2 regions of the Kitasatospora sp. NPDC041917 genome follow, and region 2 is predicted to be linked to the other one. Evidence: predicted binding sites of a transcription regulator. Region 2 holds the regulator's gene; the other holds the start of a gene.
The links. Region 2 encodes HrcA, which represses chaperone genes, less so after heat shock. Its sites were predicted from a motif close to TTNGCACTCNGNNNNNCNGAGTGCNAA; they were not measured.
Positions count from the first base shown of each region.

Region 1: groES (co-chaperone GroES) is a predicted target of HrcA. The motif match lies at 3,752-3,778, and genes of this name have one in related genera.

Region 1 is NZ_JBVJBI010000010.1:144,252-159,019, forward strand. It holds gene ACZ6EM_RS15045 (WhiB family transcriptional regulator) at 7-333, shown strand; gene ACZ6EM_RS15050 (LysR family transcriptional regulator) at 433-1,431, opposite strand; gene groL (chaperonin GroEL) at 1,564-3,189, opposite strand; gene groES (co-chaperone GroES) at 3,306-3,611, opposite strand; gene ACZ6EM_RS15065 (hypothetical protein) at 4,078-4,407, shown strand; gene ACZ6EM_RS15070 (THUMP-like domain-containing protein) at 4,449-5,633, shown strand; gene ACZ6EM_RS15075 (polysaccharide deacetylase family protein) at 5,655-6,593, opposite strand; gene ACZ6EM_RS15080 (hypothetical protein) at 6,644-6,904, opposite strand; gene tsaD (tRNA (adenosine(37)-N6)-threonylcarbamoyltransferase complex transferase subunit TsaD) at 6,901-7,992, opposite strand; gene rimI (ribosomal protein S18-alanine N-acetyltransferase) at 7,985-8,473, opposite strand; gene tsaB (tRNA (adenosine(37)-N6)-threonylcarbamoyltransferase complex dimerization subunit type 1 TsaB) at 8,497-9,153, opposite strand; gene ACZ6EM_RS15100 (hypothetical protein) at 9,308-9,874, shown strand; gene ACZ6EM_RS15105 (hypothetical protein) at 9,916-10,110, opposite strand; gene tsaE (tRNA (adenosine(37)-N6)-threonylcarbamoyltransferase complex ATPase subunit type 1 TsaE) at 10,244-10,741, opposite strand; gene ACZ6EM_RS15115 (alpha/beta fold hydrolase) at 10,827-12,062, opposite strand; gene alr (alanine racemase) at 12,059-13,258, opposite strand; gene ACZ6EM_RS15125 (NAD(P)H-hydrate dehydratase) at 13,397-14,768, opposite strand, start outside.
Region 2 is NZ_JBVJBI010000006.1:104,500-119,267, reverse strand. It holds gene ACZ6EM_RS09350 (S41 family peptidase) at 1-241, opposite strand, end outside; gene ACZ6EM_RS09345 (16S rRNA (uracil(1498)-N(3))-methyltransferase) at 373-1,122, opposite strand; gene dnaJ (molecular chaperone DnaJ) at 1,198-2,337, opposite strand; gene hrcA (heat-inducible transcriptional repressor HrcA) at 2,413-3,447, opposite strand; gene htpX (zinc metalloprotease HtpX) at 3,737-4,657, shown strand; gene pspAB (PspA-associated protein PspAB) at 4,690-5,274, shown strand; gene ACZ6EM_RS09320 (DUF3097 domain-containing protein) at 5,306-6,133, shown strand; gene ACZ6EM_RS09315 (Uma2 family endonuclease) at 6,140-6,697, opposite strand; gene hemW (radical SAM family heme chaperone HemW) at 6,738-7,967, opposite strand; gene ACZ6EM_RS09305 (AMP-dependent synthetase/ligase) at 8,025-9,947, opposite strand; gene ACZ6EM_RS09300 (ABC transporter ATP-binding protein) at 10,254-11,987, shown strand; gene ACZ6EM_RS09295 (ABC transporter ATP-binding protein) at 12,143-14,041, shown strand; gene sigJ (RNA polymerase sigma factor SigJ) at 14,124-14,768, shown strand, end outside.

The DNA of each region.
Region 1 (14,768 bases), on a different contig from region 2:
TGAGCCATGGCAGATTTCTCCCGCCTCCCCGGTCCCAACGCGGACCTCTGGGACTGGCAGCTCTCCGCAGCCTGCCGTGGCGTGGACAGCTCGCTCTTCTTCCACCCCGAGGGCGAGCGCGGGGCCGCGCGCAGTTCGCGCGAGGCCAGCGCCAAGGAGGTCTGCATGCGCTGCCCGGTGATCGCCGAGTGCGCGGCGCACGCGCTGGCGGTCCGTGAGCCGTACGGCGTCTGGGGCGGGATGACCGAGGACGAGCGCGAGGAGATGCTGGGGCGCTCGCGGCACCGACTGATCGAGGTCCCGCTGGCCCCGCCGGCGGTCGCCCAGCGCTAGACCCGACTCCGTGAGCGCCGTGAAGAAACGTTCCTTCGCGGCGCTTCAGCCTTCTGGCTCACCCTACGTGCCGGACCCCCGCGGTCCCGTCACCCACCGTCAGCGATCGGCGGCCGCCCCCGCCAGCCGCTCCAGCATCAGCGCCACGGCCGGCACCTCCGCCAGGTCCGGCAGGGTCAGCGCGACCACCTGGCGCACCGCGGGCGCCCCGGAGGCCGTGTGCACCGGCACCGTCGACACGCCGTCAGGACGCACCGACCGGAGCGCCAGCCGGGGCAGCACCGCCACCCCCAGCCCGGCCGCCACCAGGCCGACCACCGCCGGGTAGTCGTCCGTCGCGAAGTCGATCCGCGGCTCGAAGCCCGCCCCGGCGCACAGCTCCACCAGGTGCCCCCGGCACTGCGGGCAGCCGGCGATCCACTGCTCCCCCGCCAGCTCGGCCAGCCCGACCGCGCCGCCCCGCCCCGCCAGCCCGTGGCCGGCGGGCAGCAGGCCCACCAGCGGGTCGTCCAGCAGCGGGGTGACCACCAGATCGGACCAGTCGGACCCCGCGGTCAGCTGCTGCGCCTCCAGATTGGCCTCGGCCCGGGCCTCGCGCGGCGTGCCGTGGGCCGGCGCCGGGAGCGCGACGGCGCCGCCGGACTGCGGGTAGCGGAAGGCCAGCGCGATCTCGCACTCGCCGCCGCGCAGCATCGCCAGCGACTCCGGCGGCTCCGCCTCGACCAGCGACACGCGCACCCCCGGATGGCCGTCCCGCAGGCGGGCGACCGCGGGCGGCACCAGGGTGGAGCTCGCGGTCGGGAAGGAGACCAGCCGCACCCGCCCGGCCCGCAGCCCGGCGATCGCGGCCACCTCCTCCTCGGCGGCCGAGAGCCCGGCCAGGATTCCGGTGGCATGCTTGAGCAGGACCCGGCCGGCCTCGCTGAGCTGCATCCCGCGGCCCGAGCGGACCACCAGCGGGGTGTCCACCGACTTCTCCAGCGCCTTCATCTGCTGGCTGATGGCGGGCTGCGTACACCCCAGCTCGCGGGCGGCGGCGGAGAAGGAGCCGGTGCGGGCGACGGCACGCAGGACGCGCAGATGGCGGGCCTCGATCATGCCTCAGTTATAAGGCAATCTTTGCATTCTGCAAAATTCTACTGATAGTTGAACAGTGAAGGTGAACGCCGGAGGCCCGGCCCGCCACCCCTCGCGGGGCGCGGACCGGGCCTCCGGTCAGGCGTCGGAGCCTCAGTGCGAGTGGCCGTGGCCGTGGCCGTGACCGTTGTCGGCCTCCTCCTCCTTCTTCTCCACCACGAGGGTCTCGGTGGTGAGAAGCAGGGAGGCGATCGAGGCGGCGTTCTCCAGGGCGGAGCGGGTGACCTTGACCGGGTCGATGACGCCGGCCTTCACCAGGTCGCCGTACTCGCCGGTGGCGGCGTTGTAGCCCTGGCCGGCCTCCAGCTCGGAGACCTTGGAGGTGATGACGTAGCCCTCCAGGCCGGCGTTCTGGGCGATCCAGCGCAGCGGCTCGTGCAGCGCCTTGCGGACGACCGCGACACCGGTCGCCTCGTCGCCCGACAGGCCCAGGCCACCGTCCAGCACCTTGGCGGCGTGGACCAGGGAGGCGCCACCGCCGGCGACGATGCCCTCCTCGACCGCGGCACGGGTCGCCGAGATGGCGTCCTCCAGGCGGTGCTTGCGCTCCTTCAGCTCCACCTCGGTGGCGGCGCCGACCTTGATGACGCAGACGCCGCCGGCCAGCTTGGCCAGGCGCTCCTGCAGCTTCTCGCGGTCCCAGTCGGAGTCGGTCGCGGCGATCTCGCCCTTGATCTGGGCGACGCGGCCGGCCACGGCCTCGGAGTCACCGGCGCCGTCGACGACGGTGGTCTCGTCCTTGGTGATGGTCACGCGGCGGGCGGTGCCTAGCACGTCCAGGCCGACCTGGTCGAGCTTGAGGCCGACCTCCTCGGAGATGACCGTGCCGCCGGTCAGGACGGCCAGGTCGCCGAGGATCGCCTTGCGGCGGTCGCCGAAGCCCGGGGCCTTGACGGCGACGGCGTTGAAGGTGCCGCGGATCTTGTTGACCACCAGGGTCGACAGCGCCTCGCCGTCGACGTCCTCGGCGATGATCAGCAGCGGCTTGGAGGCACCGCCCTGGAGGATCTTCTCCAGCAGCGGCAGCAGCTCCTGGATGGAGGAGATCTTGCCCTGGTTGATCAGGATGTACGGGTCCTCCAGGACCGCCTCCTGCCGCTCCGCGTCGGTGACGAAGTACGGCGACAGGTAGCCCTTGTCGAACTGCATGCCCTCGGTGAAGTCCAGCTCCACGCCGAAGGTGTTCGACTCCTCGACGGTGATGACACCGTCCTTGCCGACCTTGTCGATCGCCTCGGCGATCAGCTCGCCGACCTGGGTGTCCTGGGCGGAGAGGGACGCGACGGCGGCGACGTCGTCCTTGCCCTCGATCTCGCGGGCGATCGAGAGCAGGTGCTCGGAGACGGCGGCGACGGCCTTGTCGATGCCCTTCTTCAGGGCGGCCGGGCCGGCACCGGCGGCGACGTTGCGCAGACCCTCGTTGACCAGGGCCTGGGCCAGCACGGTGGCGGTGGTGGTGCCGTCACCCGCGACGTCGTTGGTCTTGGTGGCGACCTCCTTGACGAGCTGCGCGCCAAGGTTCTCGTACGGGTCGTCCAGCTCGACCTCGCGGGCGATGGTGACACCGTCGTTGGTGATGGTCGGGGCGCCGAACTTCTTGTCGATGACGACGTTGCGGCCCTTGGGGCCGATGGTCACCTTGACGGTGTCGGCCAGCTTGTTGACACCGCGCTCCAGCGAGCGGCGGGCGTCCTCGTCGAACTGCAGGATCTTCGCCATGTTCCCTATTCCCTCGGGGCTGCGGCCGGCCCACCGGCCGCCGAACTACGTGAACCAACAACCACGCCCCGGGCCCCTGTCACTTGGGACACGGATCCGGGGCGGGTCGGAACGTCTTACTTCTCGATGATCGCGAGGACGTCGCGGGCGGAGAGCACCAGGTACTCCTCGCCCTGGTACTTCACCTCGGTGCCGCCGTACTTCGAGTACAGGACGATGTCACCCACGGCGACGTCGAGCGGCAGACGCTGGCCGTCCTCGAAGCGGCCCGGGCCGACGGCCAGAACGACGCCCTCCTGGGGCTTCTCCTTGGCGGTGTCCGGGATAACCAGGCCGGAGGCCGTGGTGGTCTCGGCGTCGAGCGGCTGGACCACAATGCGGTCCTCGAGCGGCTTGATGGCAACCTTGCTGCTGGTGGTCACGTCCGAGCTCCCCTTCGGAGATTACGGGGTTTTCTAACGGGTAGGGCGATCCTGCGGGCCTGCCGTCGCGGGGGTCAGACACACGTCGTCGCGTTAGCACTCTCCCGGTGGAGAGTGCCAAGGACGACCATAGGGCCGTGTTAGCACTCAGTCAACCAGAGTGCCAACGACGCGCCCTGGGGGCCCCGGTTCCGCGGATGAGCAGCCGCACTCATGTGCGCCCCGGCCCGGCCCCCGCAGACTCCTGCCATGACCTCGATCCCGGTGCGTCCCGGCCCGTCCCGGCCCAGGGACGCCGCCCTCGCCGCGCCGGCGCCGCCCCTGCTGGGGGCCGTACTGCCGTTCACCTGTACGGGCGGCACTCCCTCGGGCAGACTCCTGCCATGACCGACACCCCGGTACGCGTCGACCCCTCCGGCGCGAAGGACGCCCCGCCCGCGCTGCCGCTCCTCCCGGGGGCGCTCCGGTGAGCCGACCGGCCGCCCCGTCCGAGCCGCCGCGGATCCACTGGGCGGCGGACCTGGTGCTCGCCGCGGTGGTGCTCGCGGTGACCGCCGTCGCGGTGTTCCTCGGATCGCTCGTGCTCAACGTGCTGAAGCTGCTCGCCCTGTACGGCCCCGGGACCGTGGCCCTGGACGTCTTCGGCGTCGTGGTCCTGCTCGTGCTGCTGACCCTGACCTTCCGGGGCACCCGACGGCTCGGCTACCGGATCACGCCGTACGCCGCGGTGGCCGCAGCACCGCTGGGCGTGCTCGTGGGCCGGCTCGCCTCCGGCATCCCCGTCATCGGCCGGTGACCGCCGCACCACTGCGGTCACCGACCGGCCGAGCGGCGAGAATGGCCCCCGTGGACACCGAGAACCTCCAGCCGCTGCTGACGCCCGAGGGCCAGGCCCTGCTCGCCGAGTTGCGCGAGTTCACCCCCGAGGAGGAGCTGGCGCTGGCGACCCGCCTGCGCCGGGAGCATCCGGCGGAGCTGGTCTCGGCGGCCTTCGGGCAGGCGCGGCTGCGGCAGCGGGCGCGGGCGAAGTTCGGGGCGGACGCCGACCTGATGTACTTCACGCCCAACGGGGTCGAGCAGTCCACCCGGCGCAGCGTGGCCGAGTGGCGGGCGCAGCGGTTCGCCGCGCTGGGCGTCCGACGGCTGGCGGACCTGTGCTGCGGCATCGGCGGGGACGTGCTGGCGCTGGCCCGGGCGGGCATCGAGGTGCTGGCCGTCGACAAGGACCCGGCGGCCTGCGCCGCCACCGCGGCCAACGCCGCCGCCCTGGGCCTGTCCGAGCTGGTCGAGGTGCGCTGCGCGGACGTCGCCGAGGTGGACGTCACCGGCTACGACGCGGTGTTCACCGACCCGGCCCGGCGCACCTCGCGCGGCCGGGTGTTCGACCCGGAGGCGTACGCCCCACCGCTCTCCTGGGCGATCGAGGCCGGCCGGCGGACCCCGATCGGCGCGCTGAAGGTCGCGCCGGGCATCCCGCACGAGGCCGTGCCCCGGGACGCCGAGGCCGAGTGGGTCTCCGACCACGGTGACGTCAAGGAGGCGGTGCTCTGGTTCGGCACCAGGGCCGCGAGCCCGCACCGCGCCACCCTGCTGCCGCAGGGCGCCAGCCTGACCGGCGGCGACCTGCCCGACCCGCCGGCCGGCCCGGTCGGGCGGTACCTGTACGAGCCGGACGGCGCGGTGATCCGGGCCCACCTGGTGGCCGAGGTGGCCGGGCGGGTGGGCGGCCGGCTGATCGACCCGAAGATCGCCTACCTGACCTCGGACGAGCTGGTCGCCACCCCGTACGCGCACGCCTTCGAGCTCACCGACGTGCTGCCGTTCCACATCAAGAAGCTGAAGGCGCTGCTGCGCGAGCGGGCGGTCGGCACGGTGGTGATCAAGAAGCGCGGGATGGCGATCACCCCGGAGGAGCTGCGCCGCCAGCTCAAGCCCTCCGGGCCGAACAGTGTCACGGTGATCCTCAGCCGCACCGACAACGGGCCGCTGATGATGCTGGGACAGCCGGTCGCGGCGTCCTAGGGGGTCGACCCGCGGCGTCGGTCACGCGGGTGGCTGGATGTAGTCCTCCAGCCGCGCCACCGAGAAGCCCTGCTCCTGTATCCGGGCCAGCAGGTCGCCGAACATCTGGGTCATCGTGGCGCCCTTCAGCTCCTTGGGGCCGCGGAAGTGCGCCAGGATTATGTCGCCGGGCTTCAGCTGCTTGTCCCCCGCCTGGTACTGCATGTCGTGGATCTGCATCGACTCGCGCCAGAGCACCATCGCGCGCGGGCCGCACTGCTGGACGGAGGTGTTGAGCGTCGGGGTGTTGGCGCCGTCGCCGAACGGCGGGCGGAACAGCAGCGGGGCGGCGCCGTACTGCTGGGTGAGCGCGGACTGCGCGTCGCAGATCTCGGACTTCTGCTTCTCCGCCGGGATCCTGCTCATCACCGGGTGGTCCACGGTGTGGTTCTGGACGTGGTTGCCCAGGGCCTGGAGCGGCTTGAAGTAGGCGTAGTCGTTCTTGACGATGTCCCGGGTCAGGAACATCGATATCGGCACCTTGAGGTCGGTGAGCATCTCGACGAACTTCGGGTCCTTCTCGGCCCCGTCGTCGATGGTGATGAAGACGACCTTGTCGCTCGTTTTCACGTCGCTGAACACCGGGACGGGGCCGGTCCGTTCGAGCTTTATCGGCTTGTCGGCGGGCGGCGCCGGGGCGGGGGCGAGCGGGGAGAGGTTCCACTTGGCCCAGGCCGCCGCGCCCGCTCCCGCCGGGGCGCCGGCCGCGGCGGCGGTGGTCGCGGCCGCGGCCGGCGCGGCGCCGGAGGGCCGGGGCGCGGCCGGCGTGGTCGCGGCGGCCGGGGCGGCGCTGCCGCCGCCCCCGTTGTCGCCGCACCCGGTGGCGAGGGCCAGCAGGGCCACCGCCCCCGCCGCGTACGTCCTGGTCCTGCTCCGCCCGTTCCTGATCACCGCTGCGCGCTCCCGGTTCCCGTCCAGCATTCTCTCAGCTATGCACGGTAACGGCCGGTCCCGCGGTTCCCGGTACGGGGCTACTCCAGGTGCTCGCTGGTGAAGGACCAGCGGTGCACCGGGCGGCCGAGCAGCTCGGCCGGCGGGTCGGCGACGGGCACCGGCTCGCCGTTCCACCAGGTGATCAGCAGCACCCGCCCGCCCGGGGCGGTGAGCAGTTCGAGGCGCTCCAGCCCGGCCGAGCCGCGAAGCCGGGGCAGCGCCGACTCCCGTGCCCAGGCGGCGAGTTCGGGCCCGCACCCGTCGGCGGCCCGGGCCTCCCACATCGCGGCGACGGTCATGCCGCGCCACCGCCGAGGGCGTCGTAGGCCTGGCCGTGGACGTCGGTGTGGGGCACGTGGACCTCGGTCACCGGCAGCGAGGAGTCGGCGGACAGGTCGAAGGCGGACGGCGTGCGGTCGCGCCACACCATCTCGGCGCCGAGCGCCGCGACCATCGCGCCGTTGTCGGTGCACAGGCCCGGCCGGGGCACCCGCAGCCGGATGCCGGCCCGGTCGCAGCGCTGCTGGGCCATCTCGCGCAGCCGCGAGTTGGCCGCCACGCCGCCGCCGATCATCAGGTGGTCGACGCCGCTGTCCTTGCACGCCTTGACGGCCTTGCGGGTGAGCACGTCGGTGACCGCCTCCTGGAAGGACGCCGCCACGTCGGCGATCGGCACCTCCTCGCCGGCCCGGCGCCTGGCCTCCACCCAGCGGGCGACGGCGGTCTTCAGGCCGGAGAAGGAGAAGTCGTACTCCGGGTCGTTCTTGCCGGTCAGGCCGCGCGGGAAGGCGATCGCCTTCGGGTCGCCCTCGCGGGCCGTGCGGTCGACGATCGGGCCGCCGGGGAAGCCGAGGCCGAGCACCCGGGCGACCTTGTCGAAGGCCTCGCCGGCCGCGTCGTCGATGGTCGCGCCGAGCGGGCGGACGTCGCTGGTGATGTCCTCGCTGAGCAGCAGCGAGGAGTGCCCGCCGGAGACCAGCAGGGCCATCGTCGGCGAGGGCAGCCGGCCGTGCTCCAGCTGGTCGACGCAGATGTGCGAGGCGAGGTGGTTGACCCCGTACAGCGGCTTGTCCAGCGCCCAGGCGTACGCCTTCGCGGCGCTGACGCCGACCAGCAGCGCGCCGGCCAGGCCGGGGCCCGCGGTGACGGCGATGCCGTCCAGGTCGCTCGCCTTGATCCCGGCGGTGTCCAGGGCGCGCTGGATGGTCGGGACCATCGCCTCCAGGTGCGCGCGGCTGGCGATCTCCGGGACGACGCCGCCGAAGCGGGCGTGGTCGTTGACGCTGGAGGCGACCGCGTCGGCCAGCAGCGTGGTGCCGCGCACGATGCCGACGCCGGTCTCGTCGCAGGAGGTCTCGATGCCGAGGACGAGCGGTTCGTCAGCCATGGCGGGTGTCCTCAATGTCCTTCGGGTCAGTGCTGTCAGTGCTCGGGGAGTCGAGGCGCATCACCAGCGCGTCGACGTTGGCGGGCTGGTAGTAGCCGCGCCGGATGCCCACCGGTTCGAAGCCGTGGCGCTCGTACAGCCGTTGGGCGCGCGGGTTGTCCACCCGCACCTCCAGCAGCAGCTCGGCGCACTCGCGCCGGGCGGCCTCCCGGATCAGGTCGGTGAGCAGCGCCGCGCCGAGGCCGGCGCCCTGGTGGCGCGCGTCGACGGCGATGGTCTGGACGTCGCCCTCACCGGCGATCGCCATCAGGCCGGCGTAGCCGACGATCGTGCCGTCCGGGGCGGCCGCGACGGTGTAGTGGCGGGTGCCGCCGGGGTGGGACTCGGCCAGTTCGGACCAGAACATCCCGGCGGACCAGGCGTCCTCGGGGAAGAGCCGCAGCTCCAGCTCCAGCACCGGCGCGATGTCCCACCAGCGCATCGGGCGCAGGGTGGTGCCGTGGTTCACGCCGGGAGCACCGCCTTGTAGCCGGCCGGGACCTGGGCGTCCGGGCGGCGCAGGTACAGCGGGTGGTTCGGCAGCAGCTCGCGCCCGGCGGCCAGCTCGGCGGCGGCGAACCCGGCCAGGGCGCCGGCCGAGACGTGCTCGGGGCCGTGCCCGCCCGGGAAGGCGTCGGGGTAGAGCAGCGCGCCGGCGCCGACGGAGCGTTCCTGCGGGGTCAGCTCGGCCGGGCGGTCCACGCCGGGGCCCTCGGTGCGGCGGCCCTCGGCGTCGTACGAGGCCCAGTAGACCTCCTTGCGGCGCGCGTCGGTGGCGACGGTGAACGGCTGCCCGGCCAGGCCCTCGGCGCGGGCCTGGAAGGCGATCGCGTCCAGGGTGCAGACGCCGTGCACCGGCAGCCCGAGCGCGTGGCCGAGCGCGGCGGCGGTCACCAGGCCGACCCGCAGGCCGGTGTACGGGCCGGGGCCGACGCCGACCGCGATGCCGGTCAGCCGGTGCTTGTCCACCCCCGCGGCCCGCAGCACCCCGTCGATCGCGGGCAGCAACAGTTCGCCGTGGCGCCTGGCGTCGACCTGGTGGGTCTCGGCGAGGACGGCCGTGCCGTCGTGGACGGCGGCGGTGACGGCGGGGGTAGCGGTGTCGAACGCGAGCAGCAGCACGGGGTCAAGGTTAGACCGCGTTGGGCCGACCGGCCGATCGGCAAGGTGTACCAGCCGGGAACACACATCCGAGGCGCTGCGACCCGCGCGGATGAACCTGGCACGATGGGGCCGTACGTAAAGGGACGGCGGCGGGAGCGGCAACGTGGCGAAGATGGGTCCTGGAGTGGTGGTCACGGGGTTGACCCTGGGGGCCCTGGCGGTGGTGAGCCTGCTGGCCTTCCAGGCCAACGGCGCCCAGGACCGGGCCGGCGGCCCCAGGCCCACGGCCACCACCACGGCGACCGGCACCGCGACCGCCGCGGCGCCGACCGCCTCGGCCGCCCCGACCGTCCCCGCGCTGCCGACCACCTCGGGCACCGGCATCCGCGTGGTCTACTCGGTCGGCAGCCACTTCGTCTGGCTGGTCGACCCGAAGAAGACTCCGCAGGTCGCGGCCGCCTTCCCGGTCACCCCGGGCTCGGTCGAGCCGGCCCCGGGCAGCTACGCCGTGTACAGCCGCACCCAGACCACCACCGGGACGGACGGCAAGCAGATCGAGCACGTGGTGCGCTTCGCGCAGCAGAACGGCGTGGTGTTCGGCTTCAGCGCGGCGGTGGACGGCGCGACGCCGACCACCGACCCGAGCGCCAAGACCGGCGGCATCCGCAGCGGACGCGCCGAGGGGCAGCTGCTCTGGGACTTCGCGCCCAAGGACACCAAGGTGGTCGTGATCGCCTGACCCGGACGGCCCGGAACGGCCCGGGCCCGGAAGGACCGGCCTCACGCGGCCCGGGGCGCCCGCGCCTCGGGCCGTTCGTCCTGTCGGGGCCGCGGTTCGGGCGGGGTGGACACCGCCTCGGCGGCCGCGCAGGCGGCCAGCAGCGCCCGCATCGGCTCTCCCGGAGCGCGACGGGCCGGTTCTCCGGCCCCGGCGGCGGGGACCGCGCGCTTCGGGGCGGGGGTGGTGCTCGACATGGCGCCTCCCTAGTTAGGCAGACCTAACCGCAGCACCCATCCCACCACGCCCGGCACCCCGCCCGCAACATCTTGCCGACAGCCTGTCGGCAAGATGTCGGCGGGACGTCGGCACCCCGTCGGCGCCCGTCGGCTATCCGAGGTCCGCCAGCGCCGCGTCCGCCCAGCGCGGGCCGATCCCGGTCAGCACCACCCGGCGCGGGTCCTGGTCGTCCCCGTCCGCCGTGCCGCCGATGGCGCGCTCGATCCGGACCTCCAGCCGGTCCTCGGACAGCCGCTCGACCTTGCCCTCGCCCCACTCCACCACGACCACCGACTCGGGCAGCGAGACGTCCAGGTCGAGGTCCTCCATCTCGTCCAGGTCCCCGCCCAGCCGGTACGCGTCCACGTGCACCAGCGCCGGGCCGCCGACCAGCGAGGGGTGCACCCGGGCGATCACAAAGGTCGGTGAGGTCACCGCCCCGCGGACCTGCAGGCCCTCCCCCAGGCCCCGGGTCAGCGTGGTCTTCCCCGCGCCCAGCTCCCCGGAGAGCAGCACCAGGTCACCCGGCCGCAGCAGCGCGGCCAGCTCCCGGCCGAGCCGGCCCATCCGCTCCGGGGTGGGGACGGTGAGAGTGGCGTGCGAGCCCATGCGCGTGTCTTGCCCTTCGGTCCGTACCGGCGCACCGACCACCGGCCGCCACCGCTACCGTGCCACATCCGCGCGCCGCCGGGGCTCACACGGGGTCGACGACGCCTTCCGCGACCCGCTCCCGGGCCAGGTCGAGGACGGCCGCGGGCAGCGGCGCCGCCCCGGCGAAGCCGGCGGCCCGGCGCAGCAGCCGCGCCAGCTCGTGGTCCACCAGCTCCGGGCGTTCCAGCATCACCAGGTGCCCGGCGCCCTCGGCCAGGACCAGTTCGGCGCCGGGCAGCCGCGCGGCCATCGCCTCGCTGTGCGTCGAGGGCGTCAGCAGGTCCTTCGTCCCGGCCAGCACCAGCGCGGGCAGGCCCCGCAGGGCGGCCAGCGCCTCGTACTTCTCGTGCGCGCCGAACACCGGGTAGAACTCGGCGACCACGTCGATCGGGGTGGCGTCCAGCAGCTGCTCGGCGAAGCGCACCACACCGGGGTCGACGTCCCGGCCGCCGAAGGAGAACCTCCGGTAGAACACGGCGGCCACGTCCGAGCCCAGCCGCCTGGTCGCCTCGATCAGGTCGACCTGGCGGCCCAGCAGCTTCACCATGCCGGGCGCGACCTTCCTGAACAGCTTCGCGCCGGCCCTCGGCAGGCCGAGGCTGACCTCGTTCCAGTCCCCGGCGAGGGTGCCGATCAGCGCCACCCCGGCGACCCTCTCGCGGAACAGTTCAGGGTGCTGGTCGGCCAGCGCCATCACCGTCATGCCGCCCATCGAGTGGCCCACCAGCACCAGCGGCCCGGTCGGGGCGACGGCGTCGATCACGGCCTTGAGGTCGCCGCCCAGCTGGTCGATGCCGGCCGGCTCGCCCGCCAGGTACGAACGGGAGCGCTCGGAGCGGCCGTGGCTGCGCTGGTCCCAGAGGACCAGCCGCATGCCCTCGCGCAGCGCGGCCCGCTGGAAGTGCCAGCTGTCCTGGTTGAGGCAGTAGCCGTGGCAGAACACCACGGTCAGCGGCTCGGCGCCGGCGCCGTCCCCGTCCGGCCCGCTCCAGCCGGTGCCGTCCAGCTCGACGTACAGCTCGGTGCCGTCCGGCGCGGCCACCGTCCTCGGACGGCCGCGCAGCGAGCCGTACGGGGCGTTCGCGTCCAGCTCGGCCCGGGCCCGGCGGCGCATCGCCCGGCCGACGGTCAGCCGCTCCACCGCGACGCCCGCGGCCGCCCCCGCCGCCAGTACGCCGACCGAGATCCCGATCACACCCGCCCGGCTCACCCCGGAGGCGGCGCCGGCCGCCTTGGCGACCGCCGCGACCGGACTGCCCTCGGCCGGTGCACCGGTCATGCCGACGGGCCCTCCGGGTGGCTGCCGCCGAGGTAGCGGCGGGGCACCCGGGCACCGATCCGGGTGATGATCTCGTACGAGATGGTGCCGCAGGCGCGGGCCCAGTCCTCCGCGGTGGGCTCGCCGCGCTCGCCGTTGCCGAACAGCAGCACCTCGTCGCCGATCGCCGGGGTCTCGCCGCCGAGGTCCACCACGAACTGGTCCATCGCGACCCGGCCGGCCACCGTGCGCCACTTGCCGGCGATCTGCACCGGGCCGGTGCCGCTGGCGTGCCGGGGGATGCCGTCGCCGTAGCCGACCGGGACCAGGCCCAGGGTGGTCTCGCCCGGCGTCGTGTAGTGGTGGCCGTAGCTGACCCCGTGCCCGCCGGGGACGTGCTTGACCAGCGCCAGCCGCGCGGTCAGCGCCATCACCGGGCGCAGCCCGAAGTCGGCCGGCGAGCCCACCTCCGGCACCGGCGACAGCCCGTACGCGGCCAGGCCGGTGCGGACCAGGTCGAAGTGCGACTCGGGCAGCAGCAGCGCGGCCGGGGAGTTCGCCAGGTGCCGGACCGCGGGGCGCAGCCCGGCGGCCTCGGCCGTGGCCAGCGCGGCGCGGTAGGAGTCCAGCTGGGCCTGGATCGACGGGTGGCCCGGCTCGTCCGCCGCGGCGAAGTGCGACCACACGCCGACGACCGTCAGCAGCCCCTCCGTCTCGGCCCGGCGGGCGGCGGCCACCAGCCGCGGCCAGTCGTGCGGCTGGCAGCCGTTGCGGCCGAGGCCGGTGTCGGCCTTCAGGTGCACCCGGGCCGGGATGCCGGTCTCGCGGACGGCGGGCAGCAGCTCGTCCAGCGCCCACTGGCCGCTGACCGAGATGTCCAGGTCCGCGCGCAGCGCCTCGTGCCAGGGCCCGCCCGGCGTCCACAGCCAGCACAGGATGCGGGCCTGCTCCGGGCGGATGCCCGCGGCCCGCAGCGCCAGCGCCTCGTCCGGCGTCGCGCAGCCGAGCCAGCCGATCCCGTTCGCGACCGCTTCCCGGGCGCACTCGACCGCGCCGTGGCCGTAGGCGTTCGCCTTGACGGCGAGCATCACCGCCGCGCCGCCGACGCGTTCGCGCAGGGCGGCGAGGTTGCCGCGCAGGGCGGCGAGATCGATGGTCGCCTCGGCCCGGAGGCCGTCGGTGCGGGTGGCTGTGCCGGTCGTGTTCGCAGTTGTCATCAGGGTCAGTCTCCCAGACGTCCCGGAGTCCTCGCCGAACGGCCCGGCGGCGCGGCGGCCCCCACGACGCGCCGACGTGCGGCGGACCGCCCGTTCACCCCGTTCAGGACGCCGCAACCGGATGTCCCGGTTCCGGGGTCACCCCGCGCGGACCGCCCGCCACACCGCCGGGAGCGCCCCGGCCACCGCGAGCGCCGTCGTCGGGGCGCCCGGCACGCCCGCCGCCTCCCGGCCGGCCAGGCCGTGCAGGTAGGCGGCCGCCGACGCGGCCTCCAGCGGCGCGAGGCCGGCCGCCAGCAGGGAGCCGGCCAGCCCGGCCAGCACGTCGCCGCTGCCGGCGGTGGCCAGCCAGGAGGTGCCGGTGGGGTTCACCCGGACGGCCCCGCCCGGATCGGCGACCACCGTGGTCGAGCCCTTCAGCAGCACCGTGGCGCGGTAGCCGGCCGCCAGCCGTCGGGCGGTGGCCAGCCGGGCCGCGGCCAGGTCGTCGGCGGCCGGCGGTGTACCGCCGTCGGCGCCGGCGAGCAGCCGGGCGGCCTCGCCGGTGTGCGGGGTGAGCAGGGTGGGCGCGGTGCGGCCGGCCAGCGCGTCCGGGCCGAGCCGGCCCAGCTCGGTCAGCCCGTCGGCGTCCACCAGCACCGGGACGTCGCTCGCCAGCGCCTCGGTCAGCGCCTGCCGCGCCCCCTCGCCGCCGCCCGGCCCGACCACCCAGGCCTGCACCCGTCCGGCGCCGGCCGGCCCGCCCTCGGTGACCAGCACCTCCGGGAAGCGCCGCACCACCTCCTCGGCCGCCGTGCCCACGTACCGGACGGCGCCCGCGCCGCCGTGCAGCGCCCCGGCCACCGCCAGCAGCGCCGCCCCCGGGTAGGTCGCCGAGCCGGCCGCCACCCCGACCACGCCGCGCCGGTACTTGTCGCTCTCCGCGCCCGGCTCCGGCAGCAGCGCCGCCACGTCCGCGTGCTGGAGCGCCGTCACCTGCGCGGCGCCCGGCTCCAGCCCGATGCCGACCAGCTGCACGGCCCCCGCGTACGAGGCCCCCGGGTCGACCAGCAGCCCGGGCTTGTACGTGCCGAAGCAGACCGTGACGTCCGCCCGCAGCGCGGCGCCCGGCACCTCCCCGGTGTCGGCGTCCACCCCGCTCGGCAGGTCCACCGCCACCACGATCCCGTGCCGCTCGGCCCTCGCGTACGGCACGGCCTCCGGGCGCAGCCCGCCCCGGCCGCCGATGCCGACGATCCCGTCCAGCACCAGGTCCGCGCGCGGGAAGTCGGCCAGGCCGACTTCCCGCTCCGCCGTCACCCGCCCGCCGGCGGCCCGCAGCGCGGCCAGCCCGCCCGGGTGGGCCTTCTCCGGCGCCAGCAGCACCGCCGTCACCCGCGCCCCGCGCCGGGCCAGCGCGGCCCCGGCGTACAGGGCGTCACCCCCGTTGTCCCCGCTGCCCGCGAGCACCGTCACCCGGCTGCCGTACACCCGCCCCCGACGCCGCGTCAGCAGCCGCGCGCAGGTCGCG
Region 2 (14,768 bases):
CGTGCACCTCGGGCGCGCCGTCCCGGGTGGAGGTGAAGGCGAGGTGCCGCCCGTCCGGGGAGAACCTCGGGTGGTGGACCGGCAGGTGGTCCGCCGTCAGCCGCCAGGCCCGGCCGCCGTCCAGCGGGGCGAGCCAGAGGTCGTCCTCGGCGACGAAGGCGACCAGGTCGCCGTGCAGGTGGGGATGGCGCAGGTAGGCGCCCGCCGAGCTGTTCGAGGAGGTGCTCAGAGAGTCCGTCACCCGGCCAGCCTAAGCAGGTGCGCGTACGATCCGCGCCGTTTTTCCCAGACTTCCGGCGCCGCCCGCGGAGGGCTGTTACGCCCTCCCGGGAACCACCCCGCAGGCCGCCCCGACCGCCTGCACGGCCGCCGTCACGACCAGCGGCCGGTGCGCCCGAGCAGCAGCGCGCCGGCGGCCACCCCGGCGGTCGAGGTGCGCAGCACCGAGGAGCCCAGCCGGTACGGCTTGGCGCCCGCCTCGGCGAAGGCGGCCAGCTCCTCCGGGGAGACCCCGCCCTCGGGGCCGACCACCAGCACGATGTCCCCGCCCTCCGGCAGCCCGGCGTGCGCCAGCGGCTCGGCGCCCTCCTCGTGCAGCACGGCGGCGAACGCGGCCTGCGCCAGCACCGGCGCCAGCTGCCGGGTGGTCATCGGCTCGCGGACCTCGGGGAAGCGCAGCCGGCGGGACTGCTTGCCCGCCTCCCGGGCGGTGGCCCGCCACTTGGCGAGCGCCTTGGCGCCGCGCTCGCCCTTCCACTGGGTGATGCAGCGCGAGGCGGACCACGGGACCACCACGTCCACGCCGACCTCGGTCATCGTCTCCACGGCCAGCTCGCCGCGGTCGCCCTTGGGCAGCGCCTGGACGACCACGATCCGCGGCGCGGGCTCCGGCTCCCGGCGCACGGCGGCGACCGTCACGTCGATCGCGTCCTTGCCGAGCACCTCGGCGACCGTGCCGTCCACCCCGAGTCCCAGCCCGTCGGCCAGGGTGACCGCCTCGCCCCGCTCCAGCCGCTTCACCGCGGCCGCGTGCCGCCCCTCCGGGCCGTCCAGACGCACCACGGCCCCGGGCACGGCGGCGGCGATCCGCTCGGTCTCGACGACGAAGACGGGCGCGGTCATGACGGGGGAACCTCCAGGAGTGGGACGGGAACACGGAAGGGGTGCCGGGATCCCCCGGCACCCCTCCGCGGACGACTACCGGCCGTTGAAGGCGTCCTTCAGGCGGGAGAACAGGCCCTGCTGGCCCGGCGCGAACTGGCCGGACGGCTGCTCCTCGCCGCGCAGCACCGCGAGGCGGCGCAGCAGCTCCTCCTGCTCGGCGTCGAGCTTGGTGGGCGTCTTCACCTCGACGTGCACTATCAGGTCGCCCCGGCCGCCGCCGCGCAGGTGGGTGATGCCCCGGCCGTGCAGCGGGATCGACTGGCCGGACTGGGTGCCGGGCCGGATGTCGACCTCCTCCAGGCCGTCCAGGGTCTGCAGCGGCACCCGGGTGCCGAGCGAGGCCGCCGTCATCGGGATGGTGACGGTGCAGTGCAGGTCGTCCCCGCGCCGCTGGAAGATGGCGTGGGTGGTCTCGGCGATCTCGACGTACAGGTCGCCGGCCGGGCCGCCGCCGGGGCCGACCTCGCCCTCGCCGGCCAGCTGGATCCGGGTGCCGTTGTCGACCCCGGCCGGGATCTTGACGGTCAGGGTGCGGCGGGCGCGCACGCGGCCGTCGCCGGCGCACTCCGGGCACGGGGTCGGCACGACGGTGCCGAAGCCCTGGCACTGCGGGCAGGGGCGGGAGGTCATGACCTGGCCCAGGAAGGACCGGGTGACCTGGGAGACCTCGCCCTTGCCGCGGCACATGTCACAGGTCTGCGCCGAGGTGCCGGGGGCCGCGCCCTCGCCGCTGCAGGTGGTGCAGGTGACGGCGGTGTCGACCTGGAGTTCCTTGGTGGTGCCGAACGCGGCCTCCTCCAGGGTGATCTCCAGCCGGATCATGGCGTCCTGGCCGCGGCGGGTGCGCGAGCGCGGGCCGCGCTGGCCGGCCGCGGCGCCGAAGAAGGCGTCCATGATGTCGGAGAAGCCGAAGCCCGCCGCGCCGGCGCCGAAGCCGCCGGCACCGCCGCCGCCCGGGGACAGCGGGTCCCCGCCGAGGTCGTAGACCTGACGCTTCTGCGGGTCGGAGAGCACCTCGTAGGCGGCGTTGATCTCCTTGAACCGCTCCTGCGTCTTCGGGTCCGGGTTGACGTCCGGGTGCAGTTCGCGTGCCAGGCGCCGGAACGCCTTCTTGATCTCGTCCTGCCCCGCATCCCGTCGGACGCCGAGTACCGCGTAGTAGTCCGTGGCCACCAAATGCTCCGCTTGTTCCGCCTGTAGTAGTGCTGCGACTGGACGCCACCGTTGAAATTCTAACGGTGGCCCTTGCTAGGACTCGGCCAGGATCTGGCCCACGTACCGCGCCACCGCTCGCACCGCCCCCATTGTGCCGGGGTAGTCCATCCGGGTCGGACCGATCACACCCAGTTTCGCCACGCTCTCGTCGCCCGAACCGTAGCCGACCGAAACGATCGAGGTGGAATTCAGCCCTTCATAGGCGTTCTCCCGCCCGATCCGGACCGTCATCGCGGCGTCCGCGGTCTCACCCAGGAGGCGGAGCAGGATGACCTGCTCCTCCAGGGCCTCCAGCACCGGCTGGATGGTGAGCGGGAAGTCGTGCCCGAAGCGGGTCAGGTTGGCCGTGCCGGCCAGCATGATCCGCTCCTCGTTCTGCTCGGCGAGCGTCTCGAACAGGGTCGCCAGGACCGTGCTGACCGTCGGCCGGTCGGCCTGTTCGAACAGCGCCGGCAGCTCCTCCAGCAGCCCCGGGACCTCCGGGAGGCGTCGGCCGGCGGCTCTCGCGTTGATCCGGGCCCGCAGGTCCGCCAGCACCGTCTCGCCGACCGAGCCCGGGCAGTCGACCATCCGCTGCTCGACCCGGCCGGTGTTGGTGATCAGTACCAGCATCACCTTGGCCGGGGCCAGCGCCACCAGCTCGATGTGCCGGACGGTGGAGCGCGTCAGCGAGGGGTACTGCACCACCGCGACCTGCCGGGTCAGCTGGGCGAGCAGCCGCACGGTGCGGGCGACCACGTCGTCCAGGTCGACCGCGCCGTCCAGGAAGTGCCGGATGGCCCGGCGCTCGGGGGCGCTCATCGGCTTGATCTCGGCGAGCTTGTCGACGAAGAGGCGGTACCCCTTGTCGGTCGGGATACGGCCGGCGCTGGTGTGCGGCTGGTGGATGTAGCCCTCCTCCTCCAGCGCCGCCATGTCGTTGCGGACGGTCGCCGGCGAGACCCCGAGGTTGTGCCGTTCCACCAGGGCCTTGGAGCCGACCGGCTCCTCGGTGCCCACGTAGTCCTGCACGATCGCGCGGAGTACGGCGAGCTTGCGTTCGTCCAGCTGGCGGACCTCACCGGCCATGGGGCACGCACCTCCGTCTTCGCACGTTGTCCGACTGTGTCCCTCGCTGCTGCGGGCCGCTCCGGGAGGCCCCCGGTCTTGGCACTCTGAACCTACGAGTGCCAGAACCGTACCTGCCAGTGTAAGGCCCGGGTCCCGCGGCAGGAACGGCCCGAGGGGCGTGATCCTCCCCGCAGTTCCGGACACGGCCCGCGGGGCCCCGGCGGTTCGATCCTCCCGGCACCGGGGTGGTGCCGGGAGGCCGTCCGGGTGGCAGCATCGAAAGCGACGGCGAACGGAGGAGCAAGCGATGTCGAGCTCGGGCCAGCACACCCGTTTCGCGCCCGACCGCGGCCTGACCGGCCGCATGGTCGCGACGATGTTCGTGATCGGGTTGCTGTACGTCGGTTTCACCGGCCTGCTGATCGCGCTGCTGCGCGGCGCCTGGCCACTGATCGTCCTGATCTCCGGCGGGCTGTTCGTGGCCCAGTTCTGGTTCAGCGACAAGATCACCGAACGGGCGATGGGCGCCCACCAGGTGTCCCCGGAACAGTTCCCCCAACTCCACGGCACCGTCGACCGGCTCTGCGCCCTGGCCGACATGCCCAAACCGCGGGTGGCGGTCGCCGACAACGACATGCCGAACGCCTTCGCCACCGGCCGCAACCCGCAGAACGCGGTGATCTGCGTGACCACCGGGCTGCTGCGCCGGCTGGAACCGGAGGAACTGGAGGGAGTCCTCGCGCACGAGCTGTCGCACGTCGCCCACCGGGACGTCGCGGTGATGACGATCGCCGGGTTCCTCGGCGTCCTCGCCGGGGCGATGACCCGGATCGCCGTGTACGGCGGTTTCATGGGCGGCGGGCGCAACAACAACGACCAGAACGCCGCCATCCTGGCGCTGATCATCCCGCTGGTGTCGATCGTCGTCTACGCGATCAGCTTCCTGCTCACCCGGCTGCTCTCCCGCTACCGCGAACTGGCCGCCGACCGGGCCGCCGCCCAGCTCACCGGCCGGCCCAGCGCCCTGGCCTCGGCGCTCACCAAGGTGACCGGGCAGATCGCGGCCATCCCCAGCAAGGACCTGCGCCAGGCGCAGCCGTACAACGCCTTCTACTTCGCCCCCGCGCTGAGCGCCCGGGAGGCCGCCTCGCAGCTGTTCTCCACCCACCCCAGCCTGGAGAAGCGGCTGGAGCAGTTGGCGAGGATCTCCGAGCAGCTCGGCCGCTGAACCCGCCGAGCCCCTGACGCGAAAGGACCGCCGTGGGAATCCTGGACACCCTGTTCGGCCGCACCAAGCCCGTCAAGCCCGACCTCGACCAGCTGTTCGGCGTGCCGTCCGCCGCGCTCACCCTGGAGGCCGGGGCCGGGTTCACCCCCACCGGGCTCGGCTCGGTCTGCTTCGCGGCCGTCGAGGGTGCGGCCTTCGTCCAGGTCGAGCAGCAGGTCCGGGCCCTGCTGGACGCCGACACCGAGCGCGGCGGCGTCCCGGTGGAGGCCTCCAAGGACGACTACGGCTACTCCTGGCTGCTCGCCCGGCACCGGCCCGAGGAGCTGCCGGAGCTGGTCAACGACCTGCACGCGGTCAACAGCGAGCTGGAGGCGAACGGCTTCGGGCCGCAGCTGCTCTGCTCGCTGGTCGGCTTCCGCGATCCGCAGGGGCGGTCGCTGGCCCTGGTCTACCTCTACAAGCGCGGGACGTTCTACCCCTTCGCCCCGATGCCCGGCGGCGGGGAGAAGCGCAACAGCCCACTGGAGCTACAGGTCAACGCGATGCTGGGGAACGACCTGCGGCTGGAGAAGGACCTGAGCCGCTGGTTCCCGGTCTGGGGCGCGCCGGGCCTCTGACACACCGTCCGCCGTCCCTATGATCACCCGTATGCGCAGCCGCCAGTACGGACCCGACCTGACCCCGCCGTGGAAGAAGCAGCAGCCCGCCCCGGAGGTGCCCGCCGAGCGGGACCTGGTGGTCGAGGAGACGGCGACCGGCTTCTGCGGGGCGGTGGTGCGCTGCGAGAAGACCGCCGAGGGGTTCACCGTCACCCTGGAGGACCGGTTCGGCAAGCACCGGGTGTTCCCGCTGGTGCCGCGCGGCTTCCTGCTGGAGGGCCGGGCCGTCACCCTGGTCCGCCCGGCCGGCCCGGCTCCCGCCCGGACGCCGGGCCGCACCGCCTCCGGCTCCGTCGCCGTCCCGAACGCCCGCGCCCGGGTCGCCCGCGAGTCCCGGATCTACGTCGAGGGCCGGCACGACGCCGAGCTGGTCGAGCGGGTCTGGGGCGACGACCTGCGGATCGAGGGCGTCGTCGTCGAGTACCTGCGCGGCATCGACGACCTGCCCGCGATCGTCGCCGACTTCGCCCCCGGCCCCGGCCGCCGCCTCGGCGTCCTGGTCGACCACCTGCTGCCGGGGACGAAGGAGCACCGCATCGCCGCCCAGGTCACCGGCGACTCGGTGCTGGTCGCCGGCCACCCCTACATCGACATCTGGCAGGCCGTGAAGCCCTCCAGCGTGGGCATCCCCGGCTGGCCCGCCGTCCCGCGGGGCGAGGACTGGAAGGAGGGCACCTGCCGCCGCCTCGGCTGGCCGGTGGACACCCCGGCGGCCTGGAAGCACATCCTGTCGAAGGTGAACAGCTACAGGGACCTTGAGCCCGAACTGCTGGGCCGGGTGGAGGAGCTGATCGACTTCACGGCCCTGCCGGAGTGAGGCCGGTCAGACGTATTTCTGAAAGTCCGTGGTGTCCAGATTGATTTCAAGCAGCTCGATGGGGACGGGCTCGCCGAACTTACTGGTCCGCTCGGACATGTACCTCGGGAGACCGGAGCCGGGCTCCTGACCCAACTCGGTCAGCAGCACACACACTCCCTTGATCGGGTCGACGATCAGATACGCGGGGACAGTGCCCTCGGCATAGAGCTCCCGCTTGGTCCGGTAGTCGCGGTCGACACTGGTCTTCGACACCACCTCGACCACCAGGGAGACCGCCGGCGACGGCAGTAGCCGTCCGTGCTCCTCGACCGCCCCGCGTTCGAAGACGACCAGGTCGGGCTGAGGTTCGCTGGCCTGGCCGGGGATCCCCAGGTCCTGCGTGGTGAGAGGGCGCCACCGACCGTACGGAATCTGGTGCTGAATCGCCAGGACGATGAGGTTGTGGACCATGTCAGGCCCGGCCATCATCACGATTTCCCCCCTGATGAGCTCGGCCTTGACGCCTTCCGGCACCTCCAGGTTCTCGAAGATCCCGGTCATCCGATCATCGATGGCGGTCATGGCGCTCTCCCTCCGACGGCTGACACCACGTTAACGACAATCAGTCCACCAGGTCACGTACCACCGCGTCGGCCAACAGCCGTCCCTGCAAGGTCAGTGCGGCGCGGCCCTGCTCGTAGGGACCGGCGGCGAGGAGGCCGTCGGCGAGGTGCCGGTCCGCCGCCTTGCGGCCGGTGTCGGTGAGCAGGTCGAGGGGGATGCCGTCGACCAGGCGCAGCTCCAGGAGGATGCGCTCGACGCGGCGGTCCTCCTCGGCCAGCACCTCGCGGGCCAGCGCCGGGGTGCGCTGCTCGGCGAGGGCCTGGGCGTAGGCGGCGGGGTGCTTGGCGTTCCACCAGCGGACGCCGCCGACGTGGCTGTGGGCGCCGGGGCCGGCGCCCCACCAGTCGGCGCCGGTCCAGTACAGCTCGTTGTGGCGGCAGCGGCCCTCGGGGGCGGTGGCCCAGTTGGAGACCTCGTACCAGGAGTAGCCGGCGGCGGCGAGCGCCTCCTCGGCGATCAGGTAGCGGTCGGCGTGCACGTCGTCGTCGATCATCGGCAGTTCGCCGCGCTTGACCCGGGCGGCGAGCCGGGTGCCCTCCTCGACGATCAACGAGTACGCGGAGACGTGGTCGGGCCCGGCGCCGATGGCGGCGTCCAGGGAGGCCCGCCAGTCGTCGTCGGACTCGCCGGGGGTGCCGTAGATGAGGTCGAGGTTGACGTGCTCGAAGCCGGCCGCGCGGGCCTCGGCCACGCAGGCCTCGGGGCGGCCCGGGGTGTGGTGGCGGTCGAGCAGCTTCAGGACGTGCGGGCGGGCGCTCTGCATGCCGAAGGAGAGCCGGTTGTAGCCGCCCTCCCGCAGTTCGGCCAGGTACGCCGGGTCGACCGACTCCGGGTTGGCCTCGGTGGTGACCTCGGCGTCCTCGGCGAGCCCGAACTCCTCGCGGATCGCGGCGAGCATCTTCACCAGGTCGCGGGCGGGCAGCAGGGTCGGGGTGCCGCCGCCGAGGAAGACGGTCCGCACCGGGAGGTCCGTGTCCCCCAGCACCTTCCGGGCGAGGCGGATCTCGGCGACCACGTTGTCCGCGTACGTGTCCTGCGAGGCGACCGCCCCGGAGGAGCGCAGCTCGGTGGCGGTGTAGGTGTTGAAGTCGCAGTAGCCGCAGCGGCTGGCGCAGTACGGGACGTGCAGGTAGAAGCCGAACGGCCGGTCGCCCAGCCCGTCGAGGGCGTGCGCGGGCAGGGAACCGTCGGACGGCACCGGATCGCCGTCGGGGAGTGCGGAGGGCATGAGCCCATTGTCCCGTACGGCGCACCCGTTCGGGTGAGCCGTACGGGGCGGGGCGGCTCAGGCCTCGTTGGCGCCCGCGTACATGGCCGCCACGGCGTCCGCGTAGGTCCGCTCGACCACCGGGCGCTTGATCTTCAGGCTCGGGGTGAGCTCGCCGTGCTCGATGTCCAGGTCGCGCGGCAGCAGGTGGAACTTCTTGATCGTCTGCCAGCGCTGGAGGTCGGCGTTGACCCGCTTGACGAAGCCCTCGATCAGCTGGTGCACGGCCGGCTCGGCGGCCAGTTCGGCGTAGCTCTTGCCGGCCAGGCCGCGCTCGGCGGCCCACGGCAGGAGGACCGCCTCGTCCAGGCCGATCAGCGCGGTGCAGAAGTTGCGGCCGTTGCCGATCACCAGGATGTTGCTGACGAACGGGCAGACCGCCTTGAACTTGCCCTCGACCTCGCTGGGCGCCACGTACTTGCCGCCGGAGGTCTTGAACAGGTCCTTCTTGCGGTCGGTGATCCGCAGGAAGCCGTCCGGGGTGAGCTCGCCGATGTCCTCGGTGTGGAACCAGCCGTCCGACTCCAGCACCTCGGCGGTCTTCTCCGGCAGGTTGTGGTAGCCGCGCATGACGCCCGGGCCGCGCAGCAGGATCTCGCCGTCCTCGGCGATCCGCACCTCGGTGCCGGGCAGCGGGCGGCCCACCGTGCCGATCCGCACGTCCTCCGCGCGGTTGACGCAGGAGCCGGCGCTGGTCTCGCTCAGGCCGTAGCCCTCCAGGATCGGCACGCCGGCGCCGATGAAGAAGTAGCCGATCTCCGGGGCGAGCGCGGCGCTGCCGGAGACCGCACCGCGCAGCCGGCCGCCGAAGGCCGCCCGGATCTTCGCGTACACCAGCTTGTCGGCGAGCGCGTGCTGCGCCCGCAGGCCCAGCGGGGCCGTCTCGGTGCCGGTGGCCACCCGGCTCTCCTGGACCGCCCGGGCGTGCTCGCGGGCGACCTTGGCCGCCCACAGGAAGATCTTGTACTTGGCGCCGCCCTCGGCCCGGGCCTTGCCCGCGATGCCGTTGTAGACCTTCTCGAAGATGCGCGGGGCCGAGGCCATGATGGTCGGCCGGATCACCGGCAGGTTGTGGATGATCCGGTCCACCCGGCCGTCCACCGCCATCACATGCCCGGTGGCGATCTGCCCGGAGATCAGCGTCTTGCCGAACACGTGCGACAGCGGCAGCCACATGAACTGCACGTCGTCGGGGCCCAGCAGTCCGCTGGCCTCCTGCGCCCGGCCCTCGTACGCCCAGCAGTCGTGCACCAGGCGCACGCCCTTGGGGCGGCCGGTGGTGCCGGAGGTGTAGATGAGGGTGGCCAGCTGCTCCTTGTCGAGCCCGTCGACGGCCTTCTCCACCGCGTCCGGGTGCTCCGCCAGGTACCGGGCGCCGCGCTCCTCCAGCTCCGCGAGGGTGAGCAGCTCCAGGCCGGCGCTCTCGGGGGCCTCGGCGGGCGCGTCGAAGAGGATCACGGTGCGCAGCTCGGGCAGCTGGTCGAGCTGCTCGACGGCCTTGGCCAGCTGGGCCGCGTTCTCGGCGAACAGCGCCCGGGAACCGGAGTCGGAGAGGATGAACGCCGTCTCGTCCGCGTTGGTGCTCGGGTAGACGGTGGTGATCGCGGCGCCCGCGCACATGGCGCCGAGGTCGGCGACGATCCATTCCAGCCGGGTCGAGGAGGCCAGGGCCACCCGGTCCTCGGGGTGGATGCCGAGTGCCATCAGGCCGGCGGCCACGGCCTTGACCCGGGTCGCGGTCTGCGCCCAGGTGAGCGAACGCCACTGCTCGGCGCCGGGCGCGCCGTCGGCGGCCTGCTCGTCCACGGGCGAGGGGTAGCGGTAGGCCTCGGCGTTCGGGGTCAGGGCGACCCGCTCCAGGAACAGGTGGGCGACGGAGGCCGGACGCCCGGCGACGAGGTCGGACCTGCCGGAGCCGATCAGGGACTGCGCGGAACTCAACGAGGACCTCCGGGGGCGGGTGGCCGTCTGGATTGTCGCGGCGTCCGTGGGGGCGGTCGCCGGGCCCCGGTTCACCTGAACGGTACCGGTCAGTAACAAAGGGGCAATCAGCAGCCTAGGGGGAAACCGGTCATTCCGTAAGAGGGCAGCGCCCGACGGCACGCCCCCGCGCCACCGGTGCCGGACCCGTCCGTTCGGCAAAGGCCCGGCAAACCTCCGGCTCCCGCACGCCGAATGACCTGTACGACGCTACAGAACACGGAGAATTGGGGTGCGAACCCGACCGGCGACGACAAGAGTGTGCTAGTGCTGATCAGATTGCTGAGGGCGTACCTGCGCCCGTACTCCCGACCGATCACCCTGCTGGTACTGCTCCAGCTGGTGTCCACCCTCGCGGCGCTCTACCTGCCGACGCTCAACGCCGACATCATCGACGACGGCGTGGTCAAGGGCGACACCGGCTACATCCTGCGCGTCGGCGGGGTGATGATCGCCGTCACCGTCCTCCAGGCCCTGTGCTCGGTCGGCGCCGTCTTCATCGGCGCGCGCACCGCCATGGCCTTCGGCCGGGACGTCCGCGCCGCCGTCTTCGACCGGGTGCAGAGCTTCTCCGCCCGCGAGGTCGGCCAGTTCGGCGCCCCTTCGCTGATCACCCGGACCACCAACGACGTCCAGCAGGTCCAGATGCTCGCCCTGATGAGCTTCACGCTCATGGTCGCCGCGCCGATCATGTGCGTCGGCGGCATCATCATGGCGCTCAACCAGGACGTCCCGCTGTCCGGCCTGCTGCTCGCCGTCATCCCCGCGCTCGGCGTCGTCGTGGTCCTGCTGGTCCGCGCGCTGCGCCCCCGGTTCCGCAGCATGCAGGAGCGGATCGACACCGTGAACCGGGTCCTGCGCGAGCAGATCACCGGCATCCGGGTCATCCGCGCCTTCGTCAAGGACGACCAGGAGCAGGCCCGCTTCGCCGACGCCAACGAGGACCTCACCCAGGTCGCCCGCCAGGTCGGCCGGCTGATGTCCATCATGTTCCCCACCGTCATGCTGGTGGTGAACGTCTCCAGCGTCGCCGTGCTCTGGTTCGGCGCCCACCGCATCGACAGCGGCGCCATGGAGATCGGCGCGCTCACCGCGTTCCTCTCCTACCTGATGCAGATCCTGATGAGCGTCATGATGGCCACCTTCATGTTCATGATGGTGCCGCGCGCCGAGGTCTGCGCCGAGCGCATCGAGGAGGTCCTCGGCACCCACAGCAGCGTCGTCCCGCCCACCGACCCCGTCCAGAAGGTGCTGCGCCGCGGCAACCTGGAACTGCGCGACGTCGACTTCCGCTACCCCGGCGCCGAGGCCTCGGTGCTGCGCGCCATCGACCTCACCGCCCGCCCCGGCGAGACCACCGCGATCATCGGCTCCACCGGCAGCGGCAAGTCCACCCTGCTCGGCCTCGTCCCCCGGCTCTTCGACGCCACCTCCGGCCAGGTCCTGCTCGACGGCGTCGACGTCCGCGAACTCGCCCCCGCCGCGCTCGCCGAGAACGTCGGCATCGTCCCGCAGAAGCCCTACCTCTTCTCCGGCACCGTCGCCAGCAACCTCCGCTACGGCCGGCCCGACGCCACCGACGAGGAGCTCTGGCACGCCCTGGAGATCGCCCAGGCCAAGGAGTTCGTCGAGAAGCTGCCCGAAGGCCTCGACGCCCCCATCGCCCAGGGCGGCGGCAACGTCTCCGGCGGCCAGCGCCAACGCCTGGCCATCGCCCGGACCCTGGTCCGCCGGCCATCCGTCTACCTCTTCGACGACTCCTTCTCCGCGCTCGACTACGCCACCGACGCCAAGCTCCGCAAGGCCCTCGCCCGCGAGACCTCCGACGCCACCGTCCTGATCGTCGCCCAGCGCGTGTCCACCATCCGCGACGCCGACCGGATCGTCGTCCTCGACGAGGGCGCCGTCGTCGGCACCGGAACCCACCACGAGCTGATGGCCGACAACCCGACGTACCGGGAGATCGTGCTCTCCCAGCTCACCGAGCAGGAGGCGGCGTGACCACGCCCGGAAAGCCCGACCTGGACAAGGGGCAGGCCCCCGGCGGCGCCCCCACGGACACCCTCAAGAAGGACGCCCCGCCGGAGGACACCGGACTGCCCAGCGACTCCCAGGCCGCCGCCGCCCGCCGCGGCCCCGCCGGCCCCGGCCGCTTCATGGGCGGCCAGGGCACCGAGAAGTCCATGGACTTCAAGGGCTCCGGCAAGCGCGTCCTCGGCCTGCTGCGCCCCGAACGCAACACCCTGATCGGCGTCCTGCTCCTCGGCGTCATCGGCATCGGCTGCGCCGTCATCGGCCCCAAGATCCTCGGCGACGCCACCGACCTGATCTTCGCCGGCGTCGTCGGCGCCCGCTTCCAGGCCGGTACCTCCAAGGAACAGGTCGTCGACGGGCTGCGCGCCCACGGCGAGGGCGGCGTCGCCGACCTGCTCTCCTCCGTCGACTTCACCCCCGGCCAGGGCATGGACTTCGGCGCCATCGGCACCGTCCTGCTCTGGGTGCTCGGCATCTACGTCACCTCCGCCGTCTTCGGGATCTTCCAGGGCCGACTGGCCACCCGGGCCATCCAGGCCGCCGGCTACCGGCTGCGCCAGGACGTCGAGGCCAAGCTCTCCCGGCTGCCGCTCAGCTACTTCGACAAGCAGCCGCGCGGCGAGGTGCTCAGCCGGGTCACCAACGACATCGACAACATCGGCCAGTCCATGCAACAGACCCTCGGACAGGTCGTCAACTCGCTGCTCACCGTGGTCGGCGTGCTCGCGATGATGTTCTGGATCTCCCCGCTGCTCGCCGTGATCGCACTGGTCTCGGTGCCCGCCTCGGTGATCGTCGCCACCAAGGTCGGCAAGCGGGCCCAGCCGCAGTTCGTCCAGCAGTGGAAGTCCACCGGCCAGCTCAACGCCCACATCGAGGAGATGTACACCGGCCACACCCTGGTCAAGGTGTTCGGGCGCCAGCAGGAGTCCGCGGAGACCTTCCGCGAGCACAACGACGCGCTCTACCAGGCCAGCTACAAGGCCCAGTTCATCTCCGGCACCATCCAGCCCGCGATGATGCTGATCGGCAACCTCCAGTACGTGCTGGTCGCCGTCGTCGGCGGCCTGCGGGTGGCCAGCGGCTCGCTGTCCATCGGCGACGTCCAGGCGTTCATCCAGTACTCGCGGCAGTTCAGCCAGCCGCTCACCCAGGTCGCCAGCATGGCCAACCTGGTGCAGTCCGGCGTCGCCTCCGCCGAACGCGTCTTCGAGCTGCTGGACGCCCCCGAGCAGAGCCCCGAACCGGCCATGCCCGAACGGCCCGACGTGCTGCACGGCCGGGTCTCCTTCCAGGACGTGGCCTTCCGCTACGACCCCGAGAAGCCGCTCATCGAGGACCTCTCGCTCAAGGTCGAACCCGGGCAGACCGTCGCCATCGTCGGCCCCACCGGCGCCGGCAAGACCACCCTGGTCAACCTGCTGATGCGGTTCTACGAGGTCAGCTCCGGACGGATCACCCTCGACGGCGTGGACATCGCCGCGATGTCCCGCGAGGAACTGCGCTCCGGCATCGGCATGGTGCTCCAGGACACCTGGCTGTTCGGCGGCACCATCGCCGACAACATCGCCTACGGCGCCGAGTCGGCCACCCGCGAACAGGTCGTCGAGGCCGCCAGGGCCGCCCACGTCGACCGCTTCGTGCGCACCCTGCCGGACGGCTACGACACCGTCATCGACGACGAGGGCACCAACGTCAGCACCGGCGAGAAGCAGCTGATCACCATCGCCCGGGCGTTCCTCGCCCAGCCGTCCATCCTGGTCCTGGACGAGGCGACCAGCTCCGTCGACACCCGCACCGAGGTGCTGATCCAGCGGGCCATGGCCCGGCTGCGCACCGGCCGCACCAGCTTCGTGATCGCCCACCGGCTCTCCACCATCCGGGACGCCGACGTGATCCTGGTGATGGAGAACGGCTCGATCGTCGAGCAGGGCTCGCACGACGAGCTGATCGCCGCCGACGGCGCCTACGCCCGGCTCTACCAGGCACAGTTCGCCGAGGCCGCGGTCGAGATGGACTGACGTCCGGCCGACCGGAGGGCCGGGGCGGGGACTTCCCGCCCCGGCCCTTCGCTTCGCGGACACCGCGCGCTACGTTGGGCCCGTGATCGACGACCAGGCCCCGGACCGCCCGGACACCCCTGCCGCCCCCGGCACCCCCGCTGCCCCCGGTACTCCCGCTGCCTCCGGTACTCCGCGGACGCCGGACGCCTTCGAGGCGAACCGCCGCTACCTGGGCTCGGTCGCCTACCGGCTGCTCGGCTCGTTCACCGACGCCGAGGACGTCCTCCAGGACGCCTGGCTGCGCTGGCGGGCCGCCGACCGCTCCGCCGTCGCCGACCCGCGCGCCTTCCTCACCACCGTCGTCACCCGGCTCTGCTACGACCAGCTGGGCTCCGCCCGGGCCCGCCGCGAGGCCTACTACGGCGAGTGGCTGCCCGAGCCCGCCGTCACCTACGCCACCGGCCCCGACTCCCCCGCCGAACTGGCCGAACGCGGCGAGTCCGTCTCGCTCGCCCTGCTGGCCGTACTGGAACAGCTCACCCCCGCCGAACGGGCCGCCTTCGTGCTGCACGACGTCTTCGCGGTCGGCTTCGAGGAGATCGCCGCCTCCCTGGAACGCACCCCCGACGCCGCCCGCCAGCTCGCCTCCCGGGCCCGCCGCCGGGTCCGCGACGGCGGCCGCGCGCAGGACGCCGCCCGGCGCACCGGCGGGACCGACCGGGCCGAGCACCGCCAGGCCGTCGAG